3 regions of the Comamonas odontotermitis genome follow, and region 3 is predicted to be linked to each of the others. Evidence: predicted binding sites of a transcription regulator. Region 3 holds the regulator's gene; each other region holds the start of a gene.
What was found. Region 3 encodes sigma-54, which starts transcription at its own class of promoters, with help from an activator protein. Its sites were predicted from a motif close to TGGCANGNAANCTGCTTT; they were not measured.

Region 1 (4,884 bases), on a different replicon from region 3:
GGCCATCCAGATGCGCGAGAAGCGCTTCCAGGCTGCCGGGCGCTTCCACCCATTCAAATGCAAAGTCGTAGTTCAGGCGGCGAAAGGGAATAGGGTCCGCCTGGTGCCCAGGGGGTGGAAAGCGACCAGTTTTCATAGGGTGTTCTGTGGCAGATGGCCCACATCCTGGGCGCTTGGAATGGAGGGGGAGGGCGGCACGTTCTTAGTGTCGCTCAATTCCCAGGCGCTTGGCCAGCCGCTGCAGGTTCGCTCGGTCCAGTTGAAGCTCGCGCGCCGCTGCGGCCCAGCTTCCGTTGTGGCGCGCAAGGCTCGCGCTGACCAGCTGGCGTTCATAGGCCTGCAGGCTGTCCCGCAGACCCTGGCTTGCCAAAGGCGTGCTGGCAGATTCGATGATCGGTGCGACAGCAGATGCAGGCAACGCCGCGCCCGCCAGCCCGGGCGGCATGGGCGCTGCTGCGGCGGCATCCCAGAGGTCTTCTTCGCCAATGCTCAGCATGCGCGGCCGCGCCCGGTCCTTGCCCTGGGGCAGGGTGCGGCTCAGGGCCTTGAGCACGGCGCGGCTGATGCAGTGCTCCAGCTCGCGCACATTGCCGGGCCAGGGGTAGCGCAGGAGCGCGGCCTGCGCGGCAGAATCCAGCCGCAACCCGCCCAGTTGCAGGCGTGAGCGGTTTTCTTCAAGAAAGCTGCCGGCCAGTACCAGCGTGTCGCTGTCGCGCTCGCGCAGCGGCGGCACCACCAGGGGGTAGACACACAGGCGGTGGTAGAAATCGGCGCGCATGCGACCGGCGCGCACCTCATCTGCGAGGTCGCGGTTGGTGGCGGCGATCACGCGCACGTCCACCTGGTGTTCGCGGTCCGATCCCAGGCGCTGCAACTGGCCGCTTTGCAGCACACGCAGCAGTTTGGCCTGCACGGGCAGCGACAGCTCACCCACTTCATCGAGAAACAGGGTGCCCTGGTGCGCCTGCTCGAATTTGCCGCGCCGCTCGGCCAGCGCGCCCGTGAATGCGCCGCGCACGTGGCCAAAAAGCTCGCTTTCCACCAGGTTGTCGGGCAGTGCAGCGCAGTTGATGCTGATGAGCGGGCGGTCTGCGCGCGCCGATTGCGCGTGCACGGCCTGGGCCACCAGTTCCTTGCCGGTGCCGGTCTCGCCGGTGATGAGCACGGCCAGGTCGCTGGCGGCGACCAGGGCAATGTGCTTTTGCAACTGGCGGATGGCGGGGCTCGAGCCCAGGATCTGCCGCATGCCGTGTGCGCCTTGGACGGGGCCGCGTGTGGCGGGCGCATTGGCGCTGCGGGCCACCTGGGATATTTGCTGAACACGCTCTGCCGTGGCAACCGTGGCTGCGGCCAGGTTGCTGAAGGCCTGCAGCAACTCCAGCGCCTGGCTGCCTTCAAAGCGGCCGGGCTGCAGCGCGTCAAGTGTGAGCAGGCCCCAGGCGAGGCCACCGGTCTGGAGCACACAGCCCATGCAGTCATGCACATGCAGCGGGCCCTGGTGCAGGCTGTGGGCGATCAGCCCGTCATAAGGGTCGGGCAGGGGGCTGTCGGGGGCAAAGCGCATGGCTTGGCCGGCGGCCAGCAATTGCGCCAGGCGCGGGTGCTCGGCCACTTTGAAGCGCCGGCCCAGGGCATCGGGCACCAGGCCGTCCATGGCGACGGGCCGCAGCCATTCGCCTTCGAGCCGCAGCAGGGCCACGGCATCTGCGGGCAACAGGGTGCGCAGCGCGGCCAGCAGGCGGCGCAGCCGTTCGCGCTCGGGCATCTCCTGTGCCAGATCGGCCACCAGGGGAATCACCGCGTTGAGGATTTTGGATGATGTCAAAACGACCTTTGATGTCAAAAACACTGCATTTTTGGGTTGTCAGTATGACTGCAATCATTGTGCAGCACATTGATATTCCTCAAGAATGGCGTTGGCACGCTATCTGCACTACAGAAGATGAATACACGCAAGGAGTAAGCATGCTGACTGACCGTCAAAAAGAGATCGTCAAATCCACCGTACCGCTACTGGAGACAGGCGGCGAGGCGCTGACCACGCATTTCTACAAGATCATGCTGGACGAATACGCCGAGGTGCGCCCGCTGTTCAACCAGGCCCACCAGCAAAGCGGCGCCCAGCCGCGCGCCTTGGCCAATAGTGTGTTGATGTATGCCAAGCACATCGACAAGCTGGAGAATCTGGGCGACCTGCCCGCGCAGATCGTGAACAAGCATGTGGCGCTGCAGGTGCAGGCCGAGCACTACCCCATCGTCGGCACCTGCCTGCTGCGCGCCATCCGCGAGGTACTGGGCGCTGAAATTGCCACCGACGAGGTGATCGCAGCCTGGGGTGCTGCCTACCAGCAGCTCGCCGATATCCTGATCGCTGCCGAGCGCAGCGTGTACGACCGTACGGCCGAGGCAGAAGGCGGCTGGCGCGGCGAGCGCGCCTTCAAGGTGGAGAAGAAGGTGGAGGAGAGCGCCGAGATCACCTCGTTCTACCTGGTGCCCGCCGATGGCGGTGCGGTGATCGCCCATCTGCCGGGCCAGTACATCGGTTTGCGTGCCATGGTGGACGGCGTGGAGCAGCGCCGCAACTATTCGCTCTCGGCCCCGGCCAACGGCAGGAGCCTGCGCATCAGCGTCAAGCGTGAGGCGGGTGGCAAGGTGTCCAACTTTCTGCACGACCAGGTGCAGGTGGGCGACACGCTGCAGCTCTTCCCTCCGGCAGGCCACTTCACGCTGCAGGAAAGCAGCAAGCCGCTGGTGTTGATCAGCGGCGGCGTCGGCATCACGCCTACGCTGCCCATGCTGGCCACCGCGCTGGCGGCCCAGCGCCCGGTCACGTTCATCCACTGCGCGCGAGATCGCTCGGTGCATGCCTTCCGCGAGCGCATCGACCAGTTGGCTGCCGAACACCCGCAGCTCACACGCTACTACTGCTATGACCGCGCGGTGCCGGAGGACGCGGTCGATGCCGAAGGCTATCTGACCGAGCAGCGCCTGGGCGAATGGCTGCCCGCTTCGCGCGATGCGGACGTGTACTTCCTCGGCCCGCGCCCGTTCATGCGCGTGCTCAAGCGCTCGCTCCACAGCCTGGGCGTGCCCGACAAGCAGGTGCGCTACGAGTTCTTCGGCCCCGCCGAAGCCCTGGCCTGATGCGGCCCATCTCCCACGCCGCTGCACAGCAATAAAAAAAGAGCTGCCTGCGCAGGTCTTCAGGGCACTTCAATGGAAATATCCGTTGAATGCCTTGAGGAGCAAGCGCAGGCAGCTCACTTTTTTGAAGGCTGGCGCGGCGGCGCTTGCAGCGTCATGCCGCTCGGTGCCGGCTGGCGTCAGTCTTTGTAATACGCCTCGACGAGGCCCTTGATCTTGATCAGCAGTGGGCGGCCCTTGCGGTCCACCGTCTTGCCGGCGGGCACCTTCACCCAGCCTTCGCTCACGCAGTATTCCTCGACATCATTGCGCTCGGTGCCGTTGAAGCGGATGCCGATGTCGTGGCTGAACACCTCGCGCACAAAGTGCGGGCTCTTGGGGTCGATGGACAGGTGGTCGGGCAGTACGGGGCGGTCGGTGTTGTTGGTATCGGTCATGCTTGGCCTTGAAAGTGGATGGCCGCCATTGTCCATACTTTGCAATTCCACCGGGAGCTGGGCCAATTCCGATGGCCAGAAATGGGCCGGAATTGAAACCGGCGCCCCGCGCCGTGTGGCAAAGGAGGGGGGCTGGCCGACTTGGCAACTGCCGACGCTTGCCGCTACAGTGGGCCCATGCCGATGCTTCTGACCGAAGAGCAGCAGAACCTGCTGCGCCGCGCCAAGCGTACCCCGCTGCTGCTGCTGGTTGCAGTGGCAATGTTGTTTGTGCTGGCCAGCTGGAGCCTGGGCCAGCCCTTTGCTCACTCTGAGCGCTGGCAGCTGGCGCTGCGCTGCCTGCGCGCGATGACCGAGGCGGGCATGGTGGGCGCGCTGGCCGACTGGTTTGCCGTGTCGGCGCTTTTCAAGCACATCCCCATTCCCTGGATTTCGCGCCACACCGCCATCATTCCGCGCAACAAGGACCGCATCGGCGAGAACCTGGCCGTGTTCGTGCGCGAACGCTTTCTTGACGGTGACTCGCTGGTGCAACTGGTGCGCACGCACCAGCCTGCCGACAAGATGGCGCAGTGGCTGCGCTCGCCCGCCAATGCCGAGCTGCTGGGCCACCAGGTGGCGCGCCTCGCGGCCGCTGCGCTGGCCACGGTGCAGGATGCGCAGGTGGAGCGCTTCATCAAGCTGGCGCTGCGCACGCTGCTGGGGCAGCTCGATCTGTCCAAGTCGCTGTCCAGGGTGTTGACTGTGCTGACCCATGAGGGCCGCCACCAGGTGCTGCTGGAGCAGGCGCTCGACAAGCTGGTGGAGCTGCTGCGCGAAGCCGAGACGCGGGAGCTGATGGCGCAGACGATTGCCCATTGGCTCAAGACCGAGCACCCGTTGAAGGAAAAGATGCTGCCCACCGGCTGGCTGAGCGACAAGGGCTCGGCCATGATCGCCAGCAGCCTGGAGCATCTGCTCGATGCCATTGCTGACAACCCCGGCCATGTGCTGCGCGCCAAGTTCGACGAAACCATGCAGGAATGGATCGCCCGCCTGGAGAACGACCCCGCATGGCACCAGAAGGGCGAGGAAGTGCGCCGCTACCTGCAGCACGACGCCGCCGTTGGCCAGTATGTGCAGGAGCTGTGGCAAAGCCTGCGCGCCAGCCTGCAGCGCGACCTGGCCAATGAGCATTCGGCCGTGGCGCGCAATGTGCGGGGCATGGGGCTGTGGCTGGGCAAATCGCTGTCCGCCGACGATGCCCTGCGCGCTTCGTTGAACGAGCGCATGGAGATCTGGGTGCGTGACCTGGCGCCCGAGA
Region 2 (4,884 bases), on a different replicon from region 3:
AGCCTGCGCATGCAAGGGTTTGAGACCTGGCATGTGGACGCACTCTGGCCGGGCGTGACCGATGTGGCCTGGGTCAGCCTCTTGATCTATCTGGTGATTTTCGACTTTGTGGCCTACTGGATCCACCGTGGCCAGCACAGCTTCGTCTGGTGGTGGAAGCTGCATGCACTGCACCATTCGCAGCGCCAGATGACGATGTGGAGCGACAACCGCAACCACCTGCTGGACGATATCCTGACCGACAGCATTCTGGTGCTGGTCGCCGTGCTGATCGGTATGGCCCCGAGCCAGTTTGTGGCCATCGTCGCCATCACCCAGTTGAGCGAGAGCCTGCAACATGCCAATCTGCGCGTATGGTTTGGCACGCTGGGCGAGCGGCTGTGGATCAGCCCACGCTTTCACCGCCGCCACCATGCGATTGGCATCGGGCATGAGTCGCCAGCCAAGGGTTTGGAGGGAAATACGTCTACAGCGCAAGACAGTCAAGCGCAGAATGCTATCAAAAAAGAAGCAATCAACACTACAAAAGCCCGCCCGCGCCTGGGAGGCTGCAACTTCGGTGTGTTGCTGCCCTGGTGGGACATGCTGTTTGGCACTGCCAATTTTGAGCTGCGCTACGACCCGACCGGCATCCGCGACCAGGTGCAGCCCAACAGGCAAGGCCAGTTGCGCGACTACGGCAGCGGTTTCTGGAGCCAGCAGTGGCGCGGGGTGCTCCGCCTGCTGAACAAGGCCTGATACTTGTCCCGGTGCTTACAGGCGCGCCTGGGGGCTGTGGGGCGCTGAATCGACAGGGCTGGCCGTTGCCGGTTAGCATGATCATCGGTTTTTAATGCATAAGGAACCCCTCCTATGTCCCAAGGCTCCAGCCTGATGCTTGATTCTTTCTGGCGCGCTGCAGCGTACTGCTTTCGCCCCAAGGTGATTGCGCTGTCGCTGGTGCCGCTGGTCGTGATGCTGCTGGTGCTGGGCGGCTGGAGCTACTTCTACTGGACGGCCAGCGTGGCAGCGGTGCAGCACTGGGTGGAGACCATCGGCTGGCTGCGCACCATGTTCAGCTGGTTTGGTGGCAGCGGCACCGAAGGCTTTGCCGCTGGCGTGGCGCCATTTGTGGTGCTGGTGCTGATGACCCCGATGGCGGCCGTGCTGGCACTGCTCATCATCGCCTTGCTGATGACACCGGCGCTGCTGCGCATGGTGACGGAGCAGCGCTTTGCCACGCTGGCCAAAAAGCACGGCACAGGCCTCGTGGCCAGTGTAGTGTGGGCCTTGGGCACATCAGCCGTAGCCGTGGTTGCCTTTGTGGTGACGATGCCGTTGTGGCTGATTCCTCCCCTTGTGCTGGTGGTGCCGCCCGTCATCTGGGGCTGGCTGACCTACCGGGTCATGAGTGTCGACGCACTGGCTGAGCACGCGAGCAAGTCCGAGCGCGATGCGCTGCTGCAGCGCCATCGCTGGCCGCTCCTGCTGATGGGCGTGATCAGCGGCTATATCGGCATTGCGCCCAGCATCGTCTGGGCCTCGGGCATCGTCTTCACCATCGGCTTTGTGGTGCTGGTGCCGCTGGCGGTATGGATCTACGCCATCACCTTTGCATTCTCTTCGCTGTGGTTCATCCATTTCGGGCTGGCTGCCCTGCAGGCCTTGCGTGCAGAGCAGGACGAGATGCCGGTGGCGGAAGCGCAATGGGGCGATGGCAAGGCCTTGGAGGGCGCGCTTCCTGCAGGCGAGCAGCCAGAGAAGTGACCAAATCGGTGCGCGGTAGAATATACATTGCACCAATTTGGTGCAATTTAGCGTCAAAACTGTGCATCCTGCCGAGGCTTGTGCGTGGGCGGTAAATTGCACCGAGGTGGTGCGATAGCAGGGTGGGGGCAGGCCAGGGAGTTGTACAAATTCCCCTGCAACGGCTGTCCCAAGCTGGCAAAGCGCGGTACAGTCACGCTCGGTACGGTGGCAGGCCGGGCCGGGTAGTTGCCGGCAACATGGACCGGGCAGATGTCATAAAACTGGCACGCAATCTGCTTTAGTCTTGCCACAGTCTTTTTATTGATGTTTTTCTTTGGAGCTATAGATGGCCAAGAGCGTTGCAGATGTGATGAGCATGTTGGACGAGAACGAGGTCAAGTTCGTTGACCTGCGTTTCACCGATACCCGTGGCAAGGAGCAACACGTCACGGTGCCGATCTCGCACTTTGACGAAGACAAGTTCGCCTCGGGCCACGCTTTCGACGGCTCTTCGGTTGCCGGCTGGAAGGGTATCGAAGCCTCGGACATGCTGCTGATGCCCGATCCGAACACCGCCAACATCGATCCATTCTTTGACGAAACCACACTGTTCCTGCAGTGCGACGTGATCGAGCCAGGCGACGGCAAGGCCTATGACCGCGATCCCCGCTCCATCGCCAAGCGCGCCGAAGCCTACCTGAAGGCCTCTGGCCTGGGCGACACGGCCTACTTCGGTCCCGAGCCAGAATTCTTCATCTTTGATGGCGTGCGTTGGAGCACCGAACCCAACAACCCGTTCTACGACATCGAAGAATACGAAGCCCCCTGGAACAGCGGCACCAAGTTCGACTCCGGCAACCGTGGCCACCGTCCACGCGTCAAGGGCGGCTACTTCCCCGTTCCTCCTGTCGACAGCACGCAGGACATGCGCGCGGAAATGTCCCTGCTGCTCGAATCGCTGGGCATCCCCGTCGAAGTTTTCCACCACGAAGTGGCAGGCGCCGGCCAGAACGAGCTGGGCACCCGTTTCTCGACCCTGGTTGAGCGCGCTGACTGGACGCAGGTGCAAAAGTACGTGATCTGGAACGTGGCTGACACGTACGGCAAGACGGCAACCTTCATGCCCAAGCCTTACGCTGGCGACAATGGCTCCGGCATGCACGTGCACCAGTCCGTCTGGAAGGACGGCAAGAACCTGTTTGCTGGCGACGGCTACGCGGGTCTGTCGGATTTCGCGCTGTATTACATCGGCGGCATCATCAAGCACGCCCGTGCCTTGAACGCCATCACCAACCCTGGCACCAACAGCTACAAGCGCCTGGTGCCTGGTTACGAGGCTCCAGTGAAGCTGGCGTACTCGGCCAAGAACCGCTCGGCATCGATTCGCATTCCTTACGTGAGCAACCCCAAGGGCCGCCGCGTGGAGGCACGCTTCCCCGATCCGCTGATGAACCCATACCTGGGCTTTGCTGCACTGCTGATGGCTGGCCTCGACGGCGTGGAAAACAAGATCCACCCAGGTGAAGCAGCCACCAAGGATCTGTACCACCTGCCACCCGAAGAAGACAAGCTGGTGCCTACCGTGTGCCACAGCCTGGATCAGGCACTGGAAGCCCTGGATGCAGACCGCGCTTTCCTGACCAAGGGCGGCGTGTTCAGCGACAGCATGCTTGACGCCTACATCGAGCTGAAGATGAGCGAGGTGACCCGCTTCCGCCAGGCGGTGCACCCTGTCGAGTTCGACATGTACTATTCGCTGTAAAGCACCAGGAAGCAAGGGCGGCATTGTTGCTGTCCTGCTGCAAAACGGCCTGTATTGCACAGGCCGTTTTTTCTGTCTCGTTTCGATATGAAGTTGATAGCAAGACTATGGCACGGGCCGTGCGATGTGTGGTGAAGGTGCTGCGAATCTGTAACAGAAGGAACTGTTATTCATGGTCAGCCTCTGTTTGTCTATACACTGCCTGTGCACGCCGCAGCAGTTGCCCGCGTTATGAAACGTGATTGCAGCTGGTATTTGTTTGCTGTTGCAATGGGGTGCTGGAATCTTTGATGTACAGATTGGCGTGATACTTGCCACTGTGGAGTGAATGGGCGAATCGAGGTTATGCATATCAAGTGGTTGTTTTTGGCGGTTGCAATGGCGGGTGCACAGGGCGCTGTGGCGCAGGATCGCATCTATCGCTGTGGCAATGAGTACACCAATGACGCGGCCAAGGCGCGCCAGCGGGGGTGTGCCCAGATCGAGGCTGCCAATGTGACCATCGTGCAGGGCACGCGCCCGCAAGGTGGCGCAGGGGCGGCCAGCCCGGCGCCCGCGCCGTCTGCAGCCGCGCCACGTCCGGCCCGCGCGCCGGCAGCCGCAACGCCTGCGCCACGTTCCACCTCGGCAGAGGGCCGCGCGCGCGATTCCGATGCGCGACTGATCCTAGAGACCGAACTGAAGAAGGCCGAGACGCGCAAGGCGGATCTGGCCCGTGAGTACAACAATGGCGAGCCGCAAAAAAATGCGCTGGAGATGCGCAACCCGGCCTTCTACAACAAGCGTGTGGAAGACCTGAAGGCGGAGATAACCCGCATGGACAGCGATATCGCCGGTATTCAAAGAGAGCTGCAGCGTCTGCCTGCACCTTGATCCCACTTTCTTCCTGCTGCCCAACCCATGCCTGACCTGACCGCAGCCGACCGCGAATGGCGCGAGTGGCAAGCGCTGGAGCACATCGCAACCCTGGTGGCGGTCATTCGGCTCGATGGCGCTGCCGTGCGTGTCAACGCCGCACTGGAAAACGCGCTGGGCGTATCGCGCAAAAGCATTCTGGGCCACGAGCTGGGTGTTTTCTTTCAGGACGATGAGCTCCTGCACAAGGCGCTGGTGGATGCGCGGGCGCAGCGCTTTTCGTCCTTGAGGTTCGAGGCGCAGTTGCGTCGCAGCCTGCAGGACGCCTTTCCGGTGCATGTGAACCTGTCATGGTGGCAGGAAGATGCCGAGATTCTGGTGGAGCTGTGGCCTTTGGAGCAGCAGGTGCGCCAGGATCGCGAAGAGCGCGTGCGTGAGCAGGCTCTGGCCAACAAAGAGCTGATCCGCAACCTTGCGCACGAGATCAAGAACCCGCTGGGCGGCATTCGAGGCGCTGCGCAGTTGCTGGACATGGAGCT
Region 3 (4,884 bases):
GCGGCGCCCGGCAAGCTGGCGTTCTTCCGCCAGAAGCGCGACACCGCACCTGGCGCGCCGTCCGAGTTTGTCGAAGGCGAAGGCGAAGTCATCACCTACAACGGTCGCGACGATACCGTGCACTTCGAGCGCCGGGGCGAGTTGCGCCGCTACCGTGAAACCACCCTGACCGACCAGGTCAGCGGCTCGGTCATCGTCTACAACAACCTGACCGACACCTTTACCGTGAATGGCCAGAAGGGCGAGCAGACGGCAGAAACCAAGCCCGGTGCGCCCAAGAATGGCCGCGTACGCGTGATCCTGACGCCCAAGGCCGATGAAAAGGCCGATGCGAAAGCGGACGCAGGCAAGGCCAAGCCCGCTGCGGACGACAAGGAAAAGCTGCGCCCGAGCACCCAACTCAATGACGGAGCCAAGTGACCGTGGCTGAAACTTCGTCGGGAATCTCGGTCAACGCCAAGGCGGCAGCCAGCGACCATCGCAGCCAGCTCGAAGTGCTGCACCTCGAAAAATCCTATGGCAGCCGCAAGGTCGTCAAGGATGTGTCGCTGTCGGTGCGCAAGGGCGAGGTCGTTGGCCTGCTCGGCCCCAATGGCGCGGGCAAGACCACATCGTTCTACATGATCGTTGGCCTGGTGCGCAGCGATGGCGGTGACATCCGCATCGACGGCCACTCGGTGGCCAACATGCCGATTCACCAGCGCTCGCAGCTGGGCCTGTCGTATCTGCCGCAGGAAGCATCGATCTTCCGCAAGCTCAGCGTGCAGGACAATGTGCGCGCCGTGCTGGAGCTGCAAAAAGGCCCCAATGGCAAGCCATTGCCACGCGATGAGGTGGAGCGCCAGCTGACGGCGCTTTTGCAGGAGCTGCGTGTAGAGCACTTGCGTGAGTCGCCGGCCGTTGCACTCTCCGGCGGCGAGCGTCGCCGTGTCGAGATTGCACGGGCGCTTGCCACGCAGCCCCGTTTCATTCTGCTGGACGAGCCGTTTGCGGGCATTGACCCGATTGCGGTGATCGAGATCCAGCGTATCGTCGCTTTTTTGAGAGACCGTGGCATCGGCGTGCTGATTACTGACCACAACGTGCGCGAAACCCTGGGCATTTGCGACCACGCCTGCATCATCAGTGATGGCAAGGTGCTGGCAGCCGGGACGCCGCAAGAGATTGTGGAAAACGCCGATGTGAGGAGGGTGTACCTGGGTGAGCATTTCCGCATGTGATGCACGCAGACCTGGCTGGCAACGCGTTGTTCGCGCGGTGGCTGGCCGGTCACACAACCGTTTCATAGCAAGCGCATACATTGCCATGCAAGGGGGCTCGCTATGATGCCCTCGCTGTCACTGCGCGTCTCGCAGAACCTCACGCTCACGCCGCAGCTGCAGCAGTCCATCCGGCTGCTGCAACTGTCCACCCAGGAGCTGTCGCAGGAAGTGGAGCAGATGCTCGACGAAAACCCGTTCCTGGAGCGGGATGCGGACGAGGCTGCTGCGGAGCCGGACGCTGCAGCGGCACCTGCCGATGTGCCGGGCGCCAGCGCGGACGCAGGCGATGATCGCGCAGAAAATGCTCCTGAAAAAGTAGCTTCTTCTGCAGATTCAGCAAGCACTGAATCTGATTTTGAACCAGATTACGCTGGCGGCGAAACCCTGGACTTTGCCGCAGGCAAGGAAACCGGTGCAGACGCCGAAGCGGCTGCGGGCGACTCTGCATCCGACTGGGAAGAATGGGGCGGCGATGTGCCAGCCCGTGCCAGCGCGGCAGATGACGAAGAAGAAACTCCCGCATCGGACCGCAGCTCGGTCCACATCAGCTTGCAGGATGTGCTGCACCGCCAGGCGCTGTCGCTGCGGCTGTGCCCGGAAGACCGCGCTGCGCTGTACTTCCTGATCGAATCGCTGAACGACGACGGCTACCTCGAAGAGACCCTGGCCGAGCTGGCCCAGAGCTTTGGGGACGCCAGTGATCCAGACGCTTATGACGCGCTGCTGCACCACCTGACCGTGGCGCTGCGCCTGCTGCAAAGCCTGGAGCCGGTGGGCGTGGGCGCCCGCACGCTGGCAGAATGCCTGGCCCTGCAGATCAAGGCCCGCCAGCGTCTGCTGGACGACGAAGGCTCCGCCGACCCCGAGGCCGATGCGCTGGCCCTGGAGACTGCGCTGCTCGTGTGCCAGGAATCGCTCGACCTGCTGGCGCGCCGCGATGTGCGCAAGCTCATGCAGCTGACGGGTTGCAGCGAAGCTGCCGTGCGCAGCGCGCTGGCGGTGATTGCAAAGCTGGAGCCACGCCCGGGCCGCCCATATGCAGACGTTGACCGCAACGCCATCATCCCCGACATCATCGTGCGCCCCAGCAACGAGCGCGGCCTGCCTGTGCCGGGTTTCAGCGTGCAGCTCAATGCCGAAGTGATGCCGCGCCTGCGCGTGCAGGAGGTGTACGCCAACGCCCTGCGCAGCCACAAGGGCAGCGAAGGCCATGGTGCACTGCAGCAACGGCTCCAGGAGGCGCGCTGGTTCATCAAGAACATCCAGCAGCGTTTCGACACCATCCTGCGGGTGTCGCAGGCCATTGTGGAGCGGCAGCGCAACTTCTTCGTACATGGTGAGCTTGCCATGCGCCCCATGGTGCTGCGCGAGATCGCCGATGAGCTGGGCCTGCACGAATCCACCATCAGCCGCGTGACCACGGCCAAGTACATGGCAACGCCCCAGGGCACGGTTGAGCTCAAGTACTTCTTTGGCTCGGGCCTGGGCACCGAAACCGGGGGCAGCGCCTCCAGCACGGCGGTGAAGGCGCTGATCAAGCAGCTGCTGGACGAGGAAAACCCGAAAAAGCCGCTGTCCGATGCCAAGATCGCCGATCTGCTGCAGGAGCAGGGCATCGAGTGCGCGCGCCGTACGGTCGCCAAGTACCGCGAAGCCTTGCGTATTCCGGCGGCCAGCCTGCGCAAGACCTTGTAGGTTGCTATTATTTGTGTAGCGTATCGCGCTTGATGGGCGGGTGCCAGGGGCCAGTTTTGCCTTATTTCTTGCCCGCTGCAGCCTTGCGCTTGGCAAACAGCGCGTCATAGCTGGATTCGCGGAACCCCGCCAGCCGCTGGCCGTCTGCCAGCAGCACCGGTACGCCCCGGCCGCCGATCTCTGCAAAAGCGGCCTTGCCGTCTGGCGTGTCGATATCGATTTCACGGTAGGCGATCTGGTTTTTGGCCAGATAGGCGCGCGCGAGCCGACAGTAGCCGCACCATTGCGCCATGTACAGCACGGCCTGGCCATGCTGCACCACCGCCTTCTTCGCGGTCGCCTTGCCTGCGGGTGCCGGTGGCATGCCCGGCACGATGCTGATCGGCAATTGCTCCTGCTGCAGGGCCTGGGCGTTGCCTTCGGCAGGGGGCCGGTCGCTGTAGACCACCTTGCCGTCGGCCCCCACCGTTTTGTACAGCGTCTGCGCACCTGCGAACGGGTAGATTGCAATCAACAACAACGTAAGACAAAAGGAACGCATGGAGTCTCCAGGGAGGCGCTGGGGGCCAAGCCAATCATATAAAAGAAAAAAGCCGCTGGGCGTTTGCGCACCAGTGGCTTTTTGCAGTGATCAAGATTGGGCCCTTCAAGCGGGCCACAGCCACCATACAAACAGCGCTGCCACGGCCAGCATCAGGCCGAACTTGGTGAGTTTGTAGGCGGTTTTGTTCCAGGCCTTGTAGCGGCGGCGCCACTGGCCCATGTAGAACGAGATTTTGAAGATGCGGCTGATGAAGCCGCGCGGGTCGCCCTCGTTGTTGGGGGAGCTGGCGGCAGCGACCACATTCTTGCCCAGCCAGTGGTTGAGCCACTGGGCAAAGCCGTTGGTCATGGGGCGCTCCACATCGCAGAACAGCACGATGCGGTTGCCTTCGCTGCGGTTTTCTGCCCAGTGCATATAGGTCTCGTCGAAGATCACGCCTTCGCCCTCTCGCCAGCTGTACGGCTGGCCATCGACTTCGATCATGCAGCGGTCATCGTTGGGCGCCAGCACGGCCAGATGGTAGCGCAGCGAGCCCGCGTACGGATCGCGGTGCAGGTTGAGCTTGGCGCCGGGTGGCAGCTCGGCAAACATGGCGGCCTTCACATTGGGGATGGCCTTGACCAGCGCCGTGGTCTTGGGGCACAGCTCCATGGCCGAGGGGTGGGCGTCGCCATACCACTTGAGGTAGAAGCGCTTCCAGCCGGTCTTGAAGAAGGAGTTGAAGCCCGCGTCGTCGTTGTTGGCCGCCGCCTTGATCTGCATGTTTTTCTGCAGGTTGATGGCTTCTTCGCGGATCTCGCGCCAGTTGGCCTGCAGCGGTGCCAGCTCGGGGAAGGTGCTGGTGGGCAGGTAGGGTGTGCGTGGCACCTTGCTGAACACCAACATGAAGACGTTGAACGGCGCCGTGAAGGTGGAGTGGTCAAACAGCTGGCGCAGCACCTTGTGCCGCACCTTGCCACGCAGGTGCATGTACAGGCCGCAGCCAAAGAAGAGCAGCACCAGGGCCAGAACAATGATTTTTGCCATAGCCGCCGATTTTACCGAGGGCATTGCGGCCCGTGCTGTGCAAGCGCAAAGCACGGGCGTTTCGTAATATCAAAAACAATAGCTGATAGCGTTTGGTGGATAAGCGCTGGAGGCCAAAAACAGCCTCAATAGCTACCGAGTGCTGCTTTACTTGCCCTGCTTGGCAAACGCCGCCTTGAGGCGCAGCAGCATTTCCTTGTTCAGCAGGCGTTGCTGGCCGCTCCAGTGCGTCATGGCCTTGTCGGCGTCGGCCTTGAGGCGGTTGGCCGTGGCCCAGTCGCCCTGCTCTGCGGCCCAGATTGCGTATTCGGCGATCACATCGAAGCCGCCCGATTGCTCGCGCACGAAATCAAAGCT

Region 1: a site for sigma-54 is predicted at 1,918-1,935, ahead of hmpA (NO-inducible flavohemoprotein). Genes of this name have one in related genera too.
Region 2: a site for sigma-54 is predicted at 2,011-2,028, ahead of glnA (type I glutamate--ammonia ligase). Genes of this name have one in related genera too.

Annotation. Positions count from the first base shown of each region.
Region 1 covers NZ_CP083451.1:542,044-546,927, forward strand. Annotated here, with positions in the region: gene LAD35_RS02470 (hypothetical protein) at 1-136, opposite strand, end outside; gene norR (nitric oxide reductase transcriptional regulator NorR) at 203-1,825, opposite strand; gene hmpA (NO-inducible flavohemoprotein) at 1,966-3,144, shown strand; gene LAD35_RS02485 (DUF3297 family protein) at 3,324-3,581, opposite strand; gene LAD35_RS02490 (DUF445 domain-containing protein) at 3,759-4,884, shown strand, end outside.
Region 2 covers NZ_CP083451.1:2,535,022-2,539,905, reverse strand. Annotated here, with positions in the region: gene LAD35_RS11840 (sterol desaturase family protein) at 1-738, shown strand, start outside; gene LAD35_RS11835 (EI24 domain-containing protein) at 853-1,746, shown strand; gene glnA (type I glutamate--ammonia ligase) at 2,075-3,490, shown strand; gene LAD35_RS11825 (hypothetical protein) at 3,869-4,363, shown strand; gene glnL (nitrogen regulation protein NR(II)) at 4,391-4,884, shown strand, end outside.
Region 3 covers NZ_CP083452.1:47,592-52,475, forward strand. Annotated here, with positions in the region: gene lptA (lipopolysaccharide transport periplasmic protein LptA) at 1-420, shown strand, start outside; gene lptB (LPS export ABC transporter ATP-binding protein) at 444-1,220, shown strand; gene rpoN (RNA polymerase factor sigma-54) at 1,323-2,957, shown strand; gene LAD35_RS20505 (glutaredoxin family protein) at 3,019-3,498, opposite strand; gene LAD35_RS20510 (aspartyl/asparaginyl beta-hydroxylase domain-containing protein) at 3,604-4,527, opposite strand; gene LAD35_RS20515 (hypothetical protein) at 4,675-4,884, opposite strand, start outside.